One region of the Sphingobium sp. CFD-1 genome, then DNA from elsewhere that is predicted to be linked to it. Evidence: riboswitches for the same ligand, from Rfam matches in the RefSeq annotation. Region 1 holds a riboswitch; each other region holds the start of a gene.
The links. A riboswitch is a leader RNA that binds a small molecule or an ion and turns the genes downstream of it on or off. The one in region 1 is predicted to bind cobalamin.
Positions count from the first base shown of each region.

Region 2: linked by a shared signal. The riboswitch ahead of cobW (cobalamin biosynthesis protein CobW) and the one ahead of LDB26_RS09130 (TonB-dependent receptor domain-containing protein) in region 1 are both predicted to bind cobalamin.
Region 3: linked by a shared signal. The riboswitch ahead of LDB26_RS18930 (TonB-dependent siderophore receptor) and the one ahead of LDB26_RS09130 (TonB-dependent receptor domain-containing protein) in region 1 are both predicted to bind cobalamin.

Region 1 covers NZ_CP084398.1:1,788,794-1,792,964, reverse strand. The annotation lists gene LDB26_RS09130 (TonB-dependent receptor domain-containing protein) at 1-2,387, opposite strand, end outside; cobalamin riboswitch at 2,561-2,778, opposite strand; gene LDB26_RS09125 (DUF2274 domain-containing protein) at 2,896-3,117, opposite strand; gene LDB26_RS09120 (TrbI/VirB10 family protein) at 3,120-4,171, opposite strand, start outside.
Region 2 covers NZ_CP084398.1:3,777,329-3,781,499, forward strand. The annotation lists gene LDB26_RS18940 (HoxN/HupN/NixA family nickel/cobalt transporter) at 1-962, shown strand, start outside; cobalamin riboswitch at 1,503-1,729, shown strand; gene cobW (cobalamin biosynthesis protein CobW) at 1,912-2,964, shown strand; gene cobN (cobaltochelatase subunit CobN) at 2,974-4,171, shown strand, end outside.
Region 3 covers NZ_CP084398.1:3,771,443-3,775,613, forward strand. The annotation lists gene LDB26_RS18915 (ATP-grasp domain-containing protein) at 1-7, shown strand, start outside; gene LDB26_RS18920 (PepSY domain-containing protein) at 100-1,164, opposite strand; gene LDB26_RS18925 (hypothetical protein) at 1,482-1,661, shown strand; cobalamin riboswitch at 1,690-1,926, shown strand; gene LDB26_RS18930 (TonB-dependent siderophore receptor) at 2,099-4,171, shown strand, end outside.

The DNA of each region.
Region 1 (4,171 bases):
GCTTCGTCGTCGAAGCAAGAATAGTCGCCTGTCTCGTCCGCCTCCAAAGCGCTGCACTTCCAGTAATTATATGGGTGAAGCCCATCGTTGCTGCCAACCATGTGCATCTTCTGTTTCGGCCCGGCATTGAAAATATCGGACACGCCGCCCGATATCGTCAGGCCATGCGGCAGTCGGAGATGCGCACCGGCGTCAAAGGTGGTGAGCGGCGCTTCATAGGTATAGCTGTTCTCATCGCTGCCGGGGCTTCTGGACTGGCTGATATAGCGACGTCCACTGTGACGAACCTCGCCAAATGTCGTTAGCGCGCCGCCCAGGAAATGCAGATTGAGGCGCGCGTTCGCGGTGAAGCGGGGGTTCTGGAGCGTTCGCAGATTGCCCAGAACACGTTCCGCGACGGGAATGGCGGGATAGACGAAATAGGTCCCCTTGACATAGTGCCCCTCCTGCACCGTCGCGGCGAGCTGGAGGTCGGCGCGGTCGCCCCATTTGAGGCTTGCCTCGAACTCACCGCCCCTGGTGATGGTCGTGCCGGAATTGACATATTTCCCGCCCACGGGCGTCAGGAACAGCGTGATTTCATCTTTTGTCCGGCGCTGGAAATAGGTGGCGCGGAAGCTGCCCGCGAGATCGCCGGCAATCGTGCCGTTCCAGCCAAGGCCGGCATCCCAGTTGCTGCCATGTTCGCGCAGCAGCGGCATTGTGTTGCCGACGCTGTCGGCACCAGCCTGAATATAGACGCCGTCGCCATAGATTTCATAGAAATTGGGATAGCGGTTGTAAGTGCCGTAGCTGGCGAACAGCAGCCAGTCCGAACCCACCTTTTTCTTGGCGCTGACGCTCCATGTCGGTTTCCAACCGTAATTTCCGGATGACGGACCGAAGGGGTTGTCCTGGCTCCCCAGCACCGGCCCGGTCAGCTTCTCGATCCGGAAGATCGGTGCCACCTGGAGGTCGCCCAGCGTGTGGAATGTGAGCGTATCCTGAACCTGGATGTTGGTGAGCTGACGCTTGTAATGCTGATAATAATCGCCGCGCCGTAAGCCTGTCACCGAATTGATGAGGTTGTCGGCGTCGTAGCGCATCGTCTCCCAATTATGCTGGACGTGCAATTCGAGAAGCTGCGTCACATCCCACTCCGCGCCGAGCGTGTAGCTGGCGTCGGCGGTCAGGCCGTAGCGGGTGGTGTGATACAGCGCCGTGCGGCTGCCGACGCCGAACGGTGCCGCCATGTCGTAATTGTTGAACCGCTTGCGCTGGTCCATGAAGTTGAGGTTCAGCGCCAGTTCGAGGTCGCCGAAGCGGTCATGCCAGTTCAACGCACCGTCATGCTGATATTGCTTCTGCTGACGCCGCTTGTTGAAGGGAACGCCCAAACTGGCGAGCGAGCCTGCGGTCAGGTTCACCTGGGGGAATGTGTATTCCGGGAGATCGATGAGGCTGTAGCCCTGAAGTCCACCATATTGAGTGGGCACAATCTCCGGCATGTACCGGTCCATATGGGTGAAGGAATATTTGGCGGTGATATTGTCGTTGCGCCATTTCACCATCACATTGTCGCGCTGGAAACTGTTATTCTGCCGCTGCCGCGTGGTTGGGAACTGGCAGACAGGATTGATGGCGCGCACCGGCTGATATTCGGAAGAGATGCTGCACGGCGTGTTGGATAGGCCGTCCCCACTCCATTCTCCGTCGCCATATTCGATGCCGTCCAGGATGCGCGCGGCGATGAGGGGATATTTGAATTCACCCTTGCTGCGTTCCATGTCGAGACCGAGCAGAAGACCGCCGCCGAGCAGCGGAAAGCTCAAGTTCCCCGAAAACTGGCGACCGCCATAGGACCGCGCACCGGCTGACACGGTGCCACTCAGGTCGGTCGGCATCTTGGTCACGATGTTGATCGCGCCGCCCAGCGGCGCACCGGAGAAGCGCGCGGGCGTGACGCCGCGATAAACCTCGACGCGCTCGACGTTGGAAATCGGGATCGTGGAGATATCAGCCGCCGTCTCGCTGGAGAGATTGAACGGCACGCCGTCGATGTAAATGTTGACTTGGCTGGGCGCGCTGCCCCGGATGCTCGTAGTCGTATAGCCGCCCGTGCCGCCGACGCGGCGGACGTAGACGCCGGGAATCTGGTCGAGCAGATCGGGCAGCGCCTTGTGCTCGCCGCGCGTGTCGTCGGGATAGACGACCGAGACCACCCCCGGCGAGAGAATGTCGCGCAATTCCTCGCGGCTGTTGGCCGTGACGACGATTTCCTGTTGCGTCTTGGGCTTGCCGGATTCTTCGCCCGAAGGGGCAGGATCACTGTCGGCCGCCTGTGCCTGTATGCCCCACGCCGACAGCCCCACCGTCAGCGCGAACCGCGAAATCGTCGAAAGTCTCACTCCATAGCCCCCCTGGCGCCGAACCCTGTCGGGCGGGGGCGTGCCGTCACGAACGGTCGGGCGCGAGAGCGGGCGGACGCCTCAAGCGCCCGTCACACGACCGATGCGGCCCCCGCCGCACGTTCGTCGCTCAGACGGAATACACCGTGCCCCGGCCATCCCCTGGACCAAAGCAAGAGCGACCAGACGCCGGCAGGTCTCCTGGCTTGCGGGTCAAGGCTTGATGCACGGCCTTCCCAAGCTCTCGCTCAGTGGCTTGAGGCCGAAACCCCGTGTGCATCGCGCTCGCCGCTCACAGTTGCAGGGACAGCCTCGGATTCGGATGGCGGACCATCCTCACCGCGTTCCCGTTTTAATCCCCTCTCGGGGAACCGGCGCGATCATAGGCTCACTATTGCAAACCTAATGATTGCCGTAAGGTTAAGCCGTGTGTGAAGCAAGCGGGGACTGATCCAGATTGCACGGCGCGGCCATACTCTGTCGGGAATCAGGTGAATCCGTCAGCCGATTACCCGGCTGACCGTCGAGCCTTTGCAAATCCCCGATCCGTGGCAATGAACCGTTCCAGCATCGGCACGACAAGCCTGACGGGATCGGCGGGGGTCTGGCCGCTCTCGCGGGCCAGCACCTCGGCGTAGTCGGTCAGGTCGCGATGAAGCTGCGCCGGCAGTTCCAGCGTGAACTTCACCGGCTTGTCGTCTGGAAGCGGGCCGAGTTTCAGCTTTGCCATGTTCAATTCCTGTAGGATTCGAGGACGAGATCCCGCGTCACGATGACCCTGACCGGGAAGCCCGGTCGGATGGTCAGCGTCGGGGCGACCTGCAACTGGCGCTGGACGATCTGTTGCCCGGCCTGGTTGATGGTGTCCTGCGCCCCGTCGCGGATGGCGCGGATCAGCCGGTCCTCGTCGTCGGTCGCCAGTTCGGTGCCGATGCCGAGCAGCGTTGACAGCCCGGCTGCCTTCATCAGATCCCACCAGTGATAGTCAACGCCATCTTCAAGGCCGGCATAGCCGCTGGCGTCCGCTCCGGGCTGTCGCTCCAGCACGATCGAGCGGCCGTTTGGCAGGATCAGGCGGTTCCAGACGAGAAGGACACGACGCTGGCCGAAGGTCACGCCGGCATCGTATTGGCCGATGATGCGCGTCCCCTGCGGAATCAGGAGCAGGCTGCCGGTCGGACTGTCATAGACATTCTCCGTCACCTGCGCGGTGATCTGGCCGGGAAGGTCCGAACGGATGCCGGTAATCATCGCTGCCGGGATCACGGCTCCGGCCTGAAGGATGTAGGGTGATGCGGGGGCCATGATGCGGTCCAGGGCGACAGTCTGCCGATCCACCGGGCCATTGAGGAAGGCGGTATGCCGGTCCTGCGTGCCGGCAGCACCAGGCTGGCCGGTCAGACCAAGGCCGGCGAGACTCGGGCTTGCAGCCCCTGTTCCGGGGGCGGTCTGGAAGAAGACGCGGCTGACGCGCGCGGCCTCTTCCTCGGCGATGCGGCGCTGTTCGGCGGGATCGACGGCGGGCGTCGCCATGACCGGCGGCGTGACAGGCTGCCCCCTGTTCTGCGCGTCGAGGATCGGGCCGCCGAGATCGCCGGGCAAGGCCGGCCCCAGGACGGGGCCGGTATAGTCGCGCGGCAGGCCGGATAGCCCGTCCGCCGTTGCACGATTCTCGGTCGAGTAGAGTTCTTCGCCGCTGCCGCTCATATCGCGGGTCTGGAGGGCATAGATCAGCGCACTGCCGATCCCGAACAGCGCGACGGCTCCTACCCCAGCCAGCGTCT
Region 2 (4,171 bases), 1.9 Mb from region 1:
CGGTCTGGGTCTGGGCCTATAGTCTTTTTCACGCGCAGCCCCTGATGTTGGGCACCGCCTTGCTGGCCTGGGGGCTGGGTCTGCGTCACGCGGTCGATGCCGATCATATTGCCGCCATCGACAATGTGACCCGCAAGCTGATGCAGGATGGCCAGCGCCCGGTTGCGGTCGGCTTCTGGTTTGCGATCGGGCATTCGGGGATCATTGCCATAGCGTCAATCGCCATAGCGCTGACGACCAGCGCGCTGGCTGAGTTTGCCGCGTTCAAGGAGATTGGCGGGGTAGTGGCGACCGCAGTTTCCGCGCTATTCCTGTTCACGATTGCAGGCATGAACCTTCTAATCCTGCGCTCCGTTTGGCGTACCTTCGCCCATGTCCGCACTGGCGGCGACTATGTCGAAGACGATCTCGATCTGCTGATGGGGTCGCGCGGATTGCTTGCAAGGCTGTTCAGGCCGATGTTCCGCCTGGTCAACAAAAGCTGGCACATGGCCCCGCTGGGATTTCTGTTCGGGCTCGGATTCGATACCGCCACCGAAGTCGCCATTCTGGGCATGTCGGCCAGCCAGGCCGCCAACGGCCTGTCGATCGGCACGATCTTGGTCCTGCCTGCGCTGTTCGCGGTCGGTATGGCGCTGATCGATACCGCTGACGGCGTGGTGATGCTGGGCGCTTATGAGTGGGCCTTCGTGAAACCGATCCGCAAGCTCTACTACAACATCACCATCACCCTGATCTCGGCCATCGTGGCAATCGTTATCGGCGGAATCGAGACGCTCGCCCTGATCGGCGACAAACTCGGATTGACGGGGTGGCCATGGAACCTTGCCGCGAAATTGGGAGAGAACTTCAACAGCCTCGGCTTCGCCATCATCGGCCTGTTCGTGCTCTGCTGGCTTGCAAGCTTCGCGATCTATCGCTGGAAGCGCTTCGACGAGATCGAGGTTGCGGTCGTTGCCTGACCGTGCCCGTGTGAATCGATGCATCATGCTTCGGTATGACAAGCAGGCTTGCACTGTCTCAATCGATCTCGATGTCCACATGCCGCTGGGACTTCGCGTACACTACGGTGAACGCGATGCAGCGATCCGGATGTTGATGAAGCGCTCTGCCGGAGCTTTCTTAAAGTCGAGCCTGAGCTGCGTTTTTGATCCGGCTTCACGAAAGGTTGCTGAAGCTCTCGCCGACGACATACGCGAACGCCTTTTCCGGATAGCGCACAAGCCCATCAGCCAACGGCAAGTGGAGAATATTCTCGGCATCACATCCCGCGAGCGGATACGGTGGGCCAAAGACGGACGCTTGCCGCGATCGGGGGTCTCCAGGATCAGAAAAGGCACAACCGAGATCTCGCTCTGGACTTATCCATGCGATGCGATCGAGCATCTGGCAGCCCACCCGGCAGAGATACGTCGGTGGCGCGAAGAAGATACAGCAACGACATCAATTGGCTTGGCTCCCATTTTCGGTTAGGGCGGGCGGCGAAGGGTCGGTTGATTCCGCCCTTCGATGATCGCGCCGGTGTCCCGAAAGGGACTTAATCGGGAATGCGGTGAGGAAGCTTGCTTCCAAATCCGCGGCTGTCCCTGCAACTGTAAGCGGATAGCGCGATGCACATGCTCCTGAATGCAGGAGCGGCCACTGGACAGCGTATGCACGCAGTCTGGGAAGGCGTGCATCAAGCTGTGACCCGCGAGCCAGGAGACCTGCCGGCGCACCGGTCGCTCTTGCCTGATCCAGGGGATGGTCACGGCACGGTAACTCTCCGTCTGAGCGACGAAGCTGTGCGGCTGGGGCTGCACGGGTTGCGTGGTCACGGGCGCCTTGTCGCGCCCGCCCGTCGTCGCGCTCCGACCGGATATGTCCGGCAAGCCCCCGCTTTTCTCGCTCCGGCGCGCGGGGAAGTTGACTGTGTCCGACCTGTCCAAGTCCGATGTTTCCAAGGTGCCGGTCACCATCGTTACCGGCTTTCTGGGCGCGGGGAAAACCACGCTCATCAGCCACTTGATCCGCAATGCGGGCCGCCGCAGGTTGGCGGTGGTGGTCAACGAATTCGGCACGCTGGGCGTGGATGGCGACATTCTCCAAGCCTGCGCCATTCCCGATTGCCCGGCTGAAAACATCATCGAACTGGCCAATGGCTGCATCTGCTGCACCGTGGCGGACGATTTCATTCCCACTGTCGAAAAGCTGCTCGCGCTCGATCCGCGCCCGGATCACATCCTGATCGAGACATCGGGCCTGGCGCTCCCCAAGCCGCTGCTCAAGGCGTTCGACTGGCCGGCGATCCGCAGCCGGATCACCGTCGATGGCGTGCTGGCCCTGGCCGATGCCGAGGCTGTCGCTGCCGGTCGGTTTGCACCCGACGTAGCCGCGCTGGATGCGCAGCGCGCCGCCGATCCGAGCGTCGATCATGAGACACCGCTGTCGGAGGTGTTCGAGGATCAACTGGCCTGCGCCGACATGGTTTTGCTCACCAAGGTCGATCTGGCCGGACCCGAAGGCGTGGCTGCCGCGCGCGCCGTAATCCTACGAGAAGCGCCGCGTCCGGTGCCGGTGATCGAACTCACCGAAGGCGTGGTCGATCCGCGTGTGATCCTGGGCCTCGGAGCCGCCGCCGAGGACGATATCGCCGCGCGCCCCTCGCACCACGACGGCGAAGACGAGCATGAGCACGAGGATTTCAACAGCACGGTGATCGCGCTCAGTGAGATCGCCGATCCGGCCGACCTCGTGGACCGGATCGAAACGCTGGCGCGCGATCACCGGATCCTGCGGGTGAAGGGCTATGCCGCCGTGACCGGCAAGCCGATGCGCCTGCTGGTGCAGGCCGTGGGTGCGCGGGTGCGTCATCACTACGATCGCCCGTGGCGGCCGGACGAGCCGCGTCGCACCACGCTGGTCGCCATCGCCGAGCATGACGCTATTGATCATGGCGTCCTGCGCGCGGTGCTGGAAGGCTGAACGCCGCCGATGCACGTCATCTTCCGCGAAACCCATGGGATGGAGGAAACTGCCGTCCCGCAGGATCTGGGGCAGCAGCCTGCGGATCTGGTGGTGCTGTCCTTTTCGGACAGCGACCTGGGAGCATTCGCGGCCGCATGGCACGGCGCGCGCGCAGTCAATGAAGATGTACCCTCGCTCAGGCTCGCCAATCTGTCGGCGCTCATGCATCCCTTGTCGGTCGATACTTATGTCGAGCGCACGCTGTCCGGCGCCAAGGCGATCCTGATACGGCTGATCGGCGGCATGCCTTATTGGAGCTACGGACTGCAGCAGGTCGAGGCGTTGGCCCGCGAGCATCGGATCGCGCTGGCCGTCCTGCCTGGAGACGGTCGGCCCGACGAACGCCTGGATGCGGTATCGACCTTGCCCGTGCCTGTCCTGCGAGAGCTTGCGCGGCTGTGCGATACCGGCGGCGAGCGAGCGGCACGGGCGGCGCTGGTCGAACTGGCGCGGGCCGCGCGGCTGGTCGATTTGCCCGCGTCGGCCAGCGAAGCATTGCCGGAAGCGGGCGGCTGGCATCCCGAACATGGCGTCGTCTGCCCGGAAGCCTTCGCGCGCGATTCGGGCCGGCCCCTCGTATTGCTGGTATTCTATCGCTCCTACCTGGCGGCCCACGATCTGGACCCCTTCGCCGCCCTTCACGCCGCGTTCGAGCAGCGGGGGTTCGACACATTGTCGATTTTCGTCCCGTCGCTGAAGGCGCCTCTGGTGCGCGGCCAGGTCGATCATTGGGTCCGTGCCCTTGCTCCGGTCGCCATCATCAACGCCACCGCCTTCTCTGCCCGCGGCGATGGGATCGACACGCCGCTCGACGGCGCGGGCGTGCCCGTGTTCCAACTGGCGCTCGCCACATCGGGCCGCGCCGCCTGGGCAGGCGCAGCGCGTGGGCTGTCGCCCGCCGATCTCGCGATGCATGTCGTGTTGCCCGAACTGGATGGCCGCGTCTTTGCCGGTGTCGCCAGTTTCAAGGAAGCGGGGACGCGCGATCCCGCGCTGGAATTTTCCCGCAGCCTCCATCGCGCCGATCCGCAGCGGATCGAGGCGATCGTCGCCCGCGTGGCCGGCTGGACCGCGCTGGCCCGAAAGCCTCTTGGCGATCGGCGCGTGGCGCTTGCCCTCTCCACATATCCCGGCAAGGCCTACCAGATGGCCCATGCCGTGGGGC
Region 3 (4,171 bases), 1.9 Mb from region 1:
AGGTTAGTTATCGTGAATCGTGATGTGCTTCACGGTGGCGGCCTTGGCAGAACAAGACCGCGCGCCGTGAGCGCCCCGAAGTCGAGTGAACGCGCTTCTTCAGCCGGAGCCACGGGGCGACACAAGGCGCCTGAACCAGAAAACCCACACGGCTAGCGTTCCCAACAATGCCAGGGACAGCCCAGACAGCGTCATCACGAGCCGGTACAGAAATCCTCCAACCTTGGCCGCATGAAGCGGATAGAGAAGATTATATCCGCGTGCCTCAGGTGGCAGATGCTTGGCATCGCGCGTGGCCACCAGCGCGCCGCTGTCCGCCGCGAACCACAATGTCGTGCGCCCGTTCGGCAGCCATTCTTCCGGGCTTCGCATGCGCAGGGTGATGAGACCGTTGCCGCTACGTGGCAGAGTGAGGCTGCGAACCTCGGCTTCCGGAAAGCGCTGTCGCCCCATTTCGATCATCGCCGACCAATTTAACCGCTCGGCGATCTTTCCCGTGCGTGGCGGTGGTTCGGCCAGCGAACGGTCGATTTGCACGGGAGCGCCAGGCCCGAAGAGCAGCGCAGCCATTGGCCGGAATACCAGTACCACTCCGGTGACGAGTGACAGAACCAGCAGCGGCGCCATCACGATGCCGAGATCGCGGTGATGCCGCATGATTGCCGGCCGGCTCATGCGCGCCGGCCACAGGCGAAATGAGAACGTCTTGCGTGTCCGCAACCATAGAAGCGCGCCAGTCACTACGAAGAACAGGCCGCAGATGGCGGCGACGCCGATGATGACTTCCCCCCAATCACCGGCGAAGAGATGGTGATGGAAGTCGAACAACCAGATCTCCGGCCGTTCCCACTGGCTGGTCCATCGCGTCACGAGTCCGCCGTTCTGATCGAGATAGGCGCCCGCGCCGCCCTTGTAGGTCAGCCGATCCAGCCCGAAACCCCTGGTTGCGAAGAGGATGGATTCGGGCCGGGTTGTGGGATCATCCATGATCCGCTGCGTGAATTCAGCCAGATGCGCAGTGCCTTGCATTTGCGCGTCGGTTGCATGGGGAAGCACTACCCACGCATCCTTGTGAACGAGAATTGCGCCGGACAGGCCAAGCATCGCCAGCAGCAGGCCAACGAGACCTCCAGTCCAGCGATGCAATGTATCGATAAGCGTCATCATGAAGTGAATGCGATCTGCGGGTGAAGTGGCTTTGCGGGCCTTCGCCGCTTAGCGCCCGAGTAAAGTACTGAAACTATCTTGCTTGTGCAAATCATTATCAAAATGATGCGGCGCTTGCCGTTGCACGGTCGCAAAGGCCCAGCCAGCTACATCTATCCCGCTTAAGCGAGCCGCACGGGCGTCCGGCTGGATGCGAGTGTCATCGTCATGTAGCCTCGCCGGCGGATGACGGGCGGTTCAGATAATCGAGGAGCAGCGGGGAAGGCTGTTCTTTTGGCAGGATTATGTCTCACGCGATTTCTGGATCGAGCGCGATGAAGCATCTTGTGCTGGGCGGAGGCGGTGACCGCCGATTCGGCTCATCCCCGTTCGGGCAGCACAAGATGCTCCGAGGCAAGTTCCAGCGCGACTATCATCACTTGCCCCATGTGAAGGGCCAGCCCTTCGCCAAACACGCGGCATGGGTTGTTGGCTTTTCCGTTCACTTCGACTAGGCGCTGCGGCGAGAGTTGGACTATTCCGGCTTTCATTGATCGCGCCGGTGCCCCCCGAAAGGGGCTTAATCGGGAATGCGGTGCGGAGGGGTTTCCTCCAAATCCGCGGCTGTCCCTGCAACTGTAAGCGGATAGCGCGATGCACATCGCTCCTCCTTGAAGGGGCAGCCACTGGGCCGGACGCTAAATCATGCGAGGCCTGGGAAGGCGTGCATCAAGCTGTGACCCGCGAGCCAGGAGACCTGCCGGCGTCTGGTCGCTCTTGCCTTGGTCCAGGGGATGGCCGCGGCACGGTGAACTCCGTCTGAGCGACGAACAAGCGGCTGGGGCCGCATCGGAGACGTGCGTCGGCCGCCCATGGCGTCCGGCCGCCGCGCGTGCCGCCCGTTCACGCGGGTTTGCCCCGGCCATGTCGCAAGACGCCGGAGGACTATTTCGTGATCAAGACCATCCTTTCCAGCACCGCGCTCGCCGCGCTCCTTTTGCCTGCCTTTGCTCATGCCGAAGATGCATCGGAGGCAGCCGACAAGTCCGATATCCTCGTGCTGGGCACTCGCACCGGCGATGCCAACGCTCCTACGCAGACGGGCAGCCGTCTGGGCCTGACCATCCTTGAGACGCCGGCCAGCGTCGAGACGCTGTCGGGCGATGTTATCCGCGCACGCGGTGACCTGTCGATCGTCGATGCCGTCACGCGCGCGACGGGCATCAGCTCGGTGGCCAATCCGGGCAACGGGGGCACCGGTCTTGCCGCGCGGGGCTTTAGCGGACCCGGCTCCGTCATGCAGCTCTATGACGGTGTTCGCCTCTATCCCGGCGCGGGCACCGTGACGTTTCCGACCGACCCCTGGACTGTCGACCGGATCGAAGTGCTGCGCGGGCCTGCTTCGGTCCTCTATGGGCAAGGCGCGATCGGTGGCGCCGTCAACGTCATCTCCAAGAAGCCGAACACTACCCGCACCGAGTTCGAAGCAGAAGCCGGTTTCGGTTCCCAGAATAGCTGGCGCATCGCCGCCGGTGTCGGTGGGCCGGTCAACGAGCTGACCGCCTATCGTTTCGACATCAGCCGCACACAGTCGGACGGCTGGGTCGATCGCGGGAATTCGAAGGGGTTGGCCATATCCGGCTCGGTACAGCTGCGCCCCAGCGATAGGCTGACCATCACCCTGTCCGACGATTACAGCGACCAGGAGCCGATGCTCTATTTCGGCACACCGCTGATCAATGGCAGGATCGATGATCGCAACAAGCGCCGGAACTACAACGTCACCGACGCGCTGATGCGCTTCAAGGACAACCGGACGACGATCCGGGTGGAATGGACGCCGAGCGATTCCATCAGCGTCCGCAATACCGCCTACCGTCTGACCACGCATCGCAAGTGGCGCAATCTCGAAAGCTATTTCTGGAACGGCGCCACGGGGAAGATCGACCGGTTCGACTTCTTCGGCATCGATCACGATCAGACGCAGATCGGCAATCAGGCCGACGTCACGATCCGCAGCGAATGGGGTGGCCTGAAGAACGAGGTGCTGGTTGGCTTCGACGTCAACGCAATCAGTTTCAGGCACGCGAACGATTTCGATTCTGATCCGGCGCCGGCCGGCTTCGCCGATCCGGTCGATCCATTCGTGTTTGACCCGGGTCTCTATTACAACACGTTCGGTGTGCGGCCCCAGCATCGCAGCCGGACGCGGCAATATTCCTTCTTCGCGGAAGACCGCCTGACGCTCAGCGACCAATTGTCGGTGTCGGTCGGGATCAACTACGACCACGCCAACGTCAAACGCTACGTCAACAGCTACGATACCGCCGGCGTGGCGACCGAGACGTTGCGACTCGACAAGACGCTGCACAACGTCACCTGGCGGGTGGGAGCGGTTTACCAACCGAGCCCTGCACTATCGCTCTACGGTCAGTATGCGACGGCGGTCGATCCGCTCGGTTCGCTGATCACCTTCTCCATCGGGCAGGCCGCGTTCAAGAACACCACGGGCGACCAGATTGAGGCGGGCATCAAGGCCAGCTTCCTCGGCGGCCGCGGCTTGGCGACCTTCGCGGCCTACCGGATCGTGAAGAAGAACCTGCTCGCCACGGTTCCGGGCAGCCTTCCACCAAGGCAGGATCAGGTTGGACAGCGTTCGGCGAAAGGACTGGAGGCTTCGCTGACGCTGGACCTTCCGGGGGGCTTCGGGATCGATGCCAACGGCACGATCCTCGACGCGCGTTTCGACGAGTTCCTGAGTGGCGGCACGTCATACAATGGCAAGACCCCGCCGGGTGTGCCCGAGACGACCGCCAATCTCTGGTTGCGTTACGACGTCACCCCGCGGTTCCAGACCCGCCTTGGCCTGCGCTACGTCGGGAAAACCTATTCCGACAACGCCAACCAGTTCCGCGTGCCCGGCTACGCCGTAGTGGATGGCGGCGTTTCGTTCGCCGTGACGAAGAATGTCGCGGCCAACCTGCGGGTCTACAACCTGTTCGACAAGGATTACGCGACCACCACC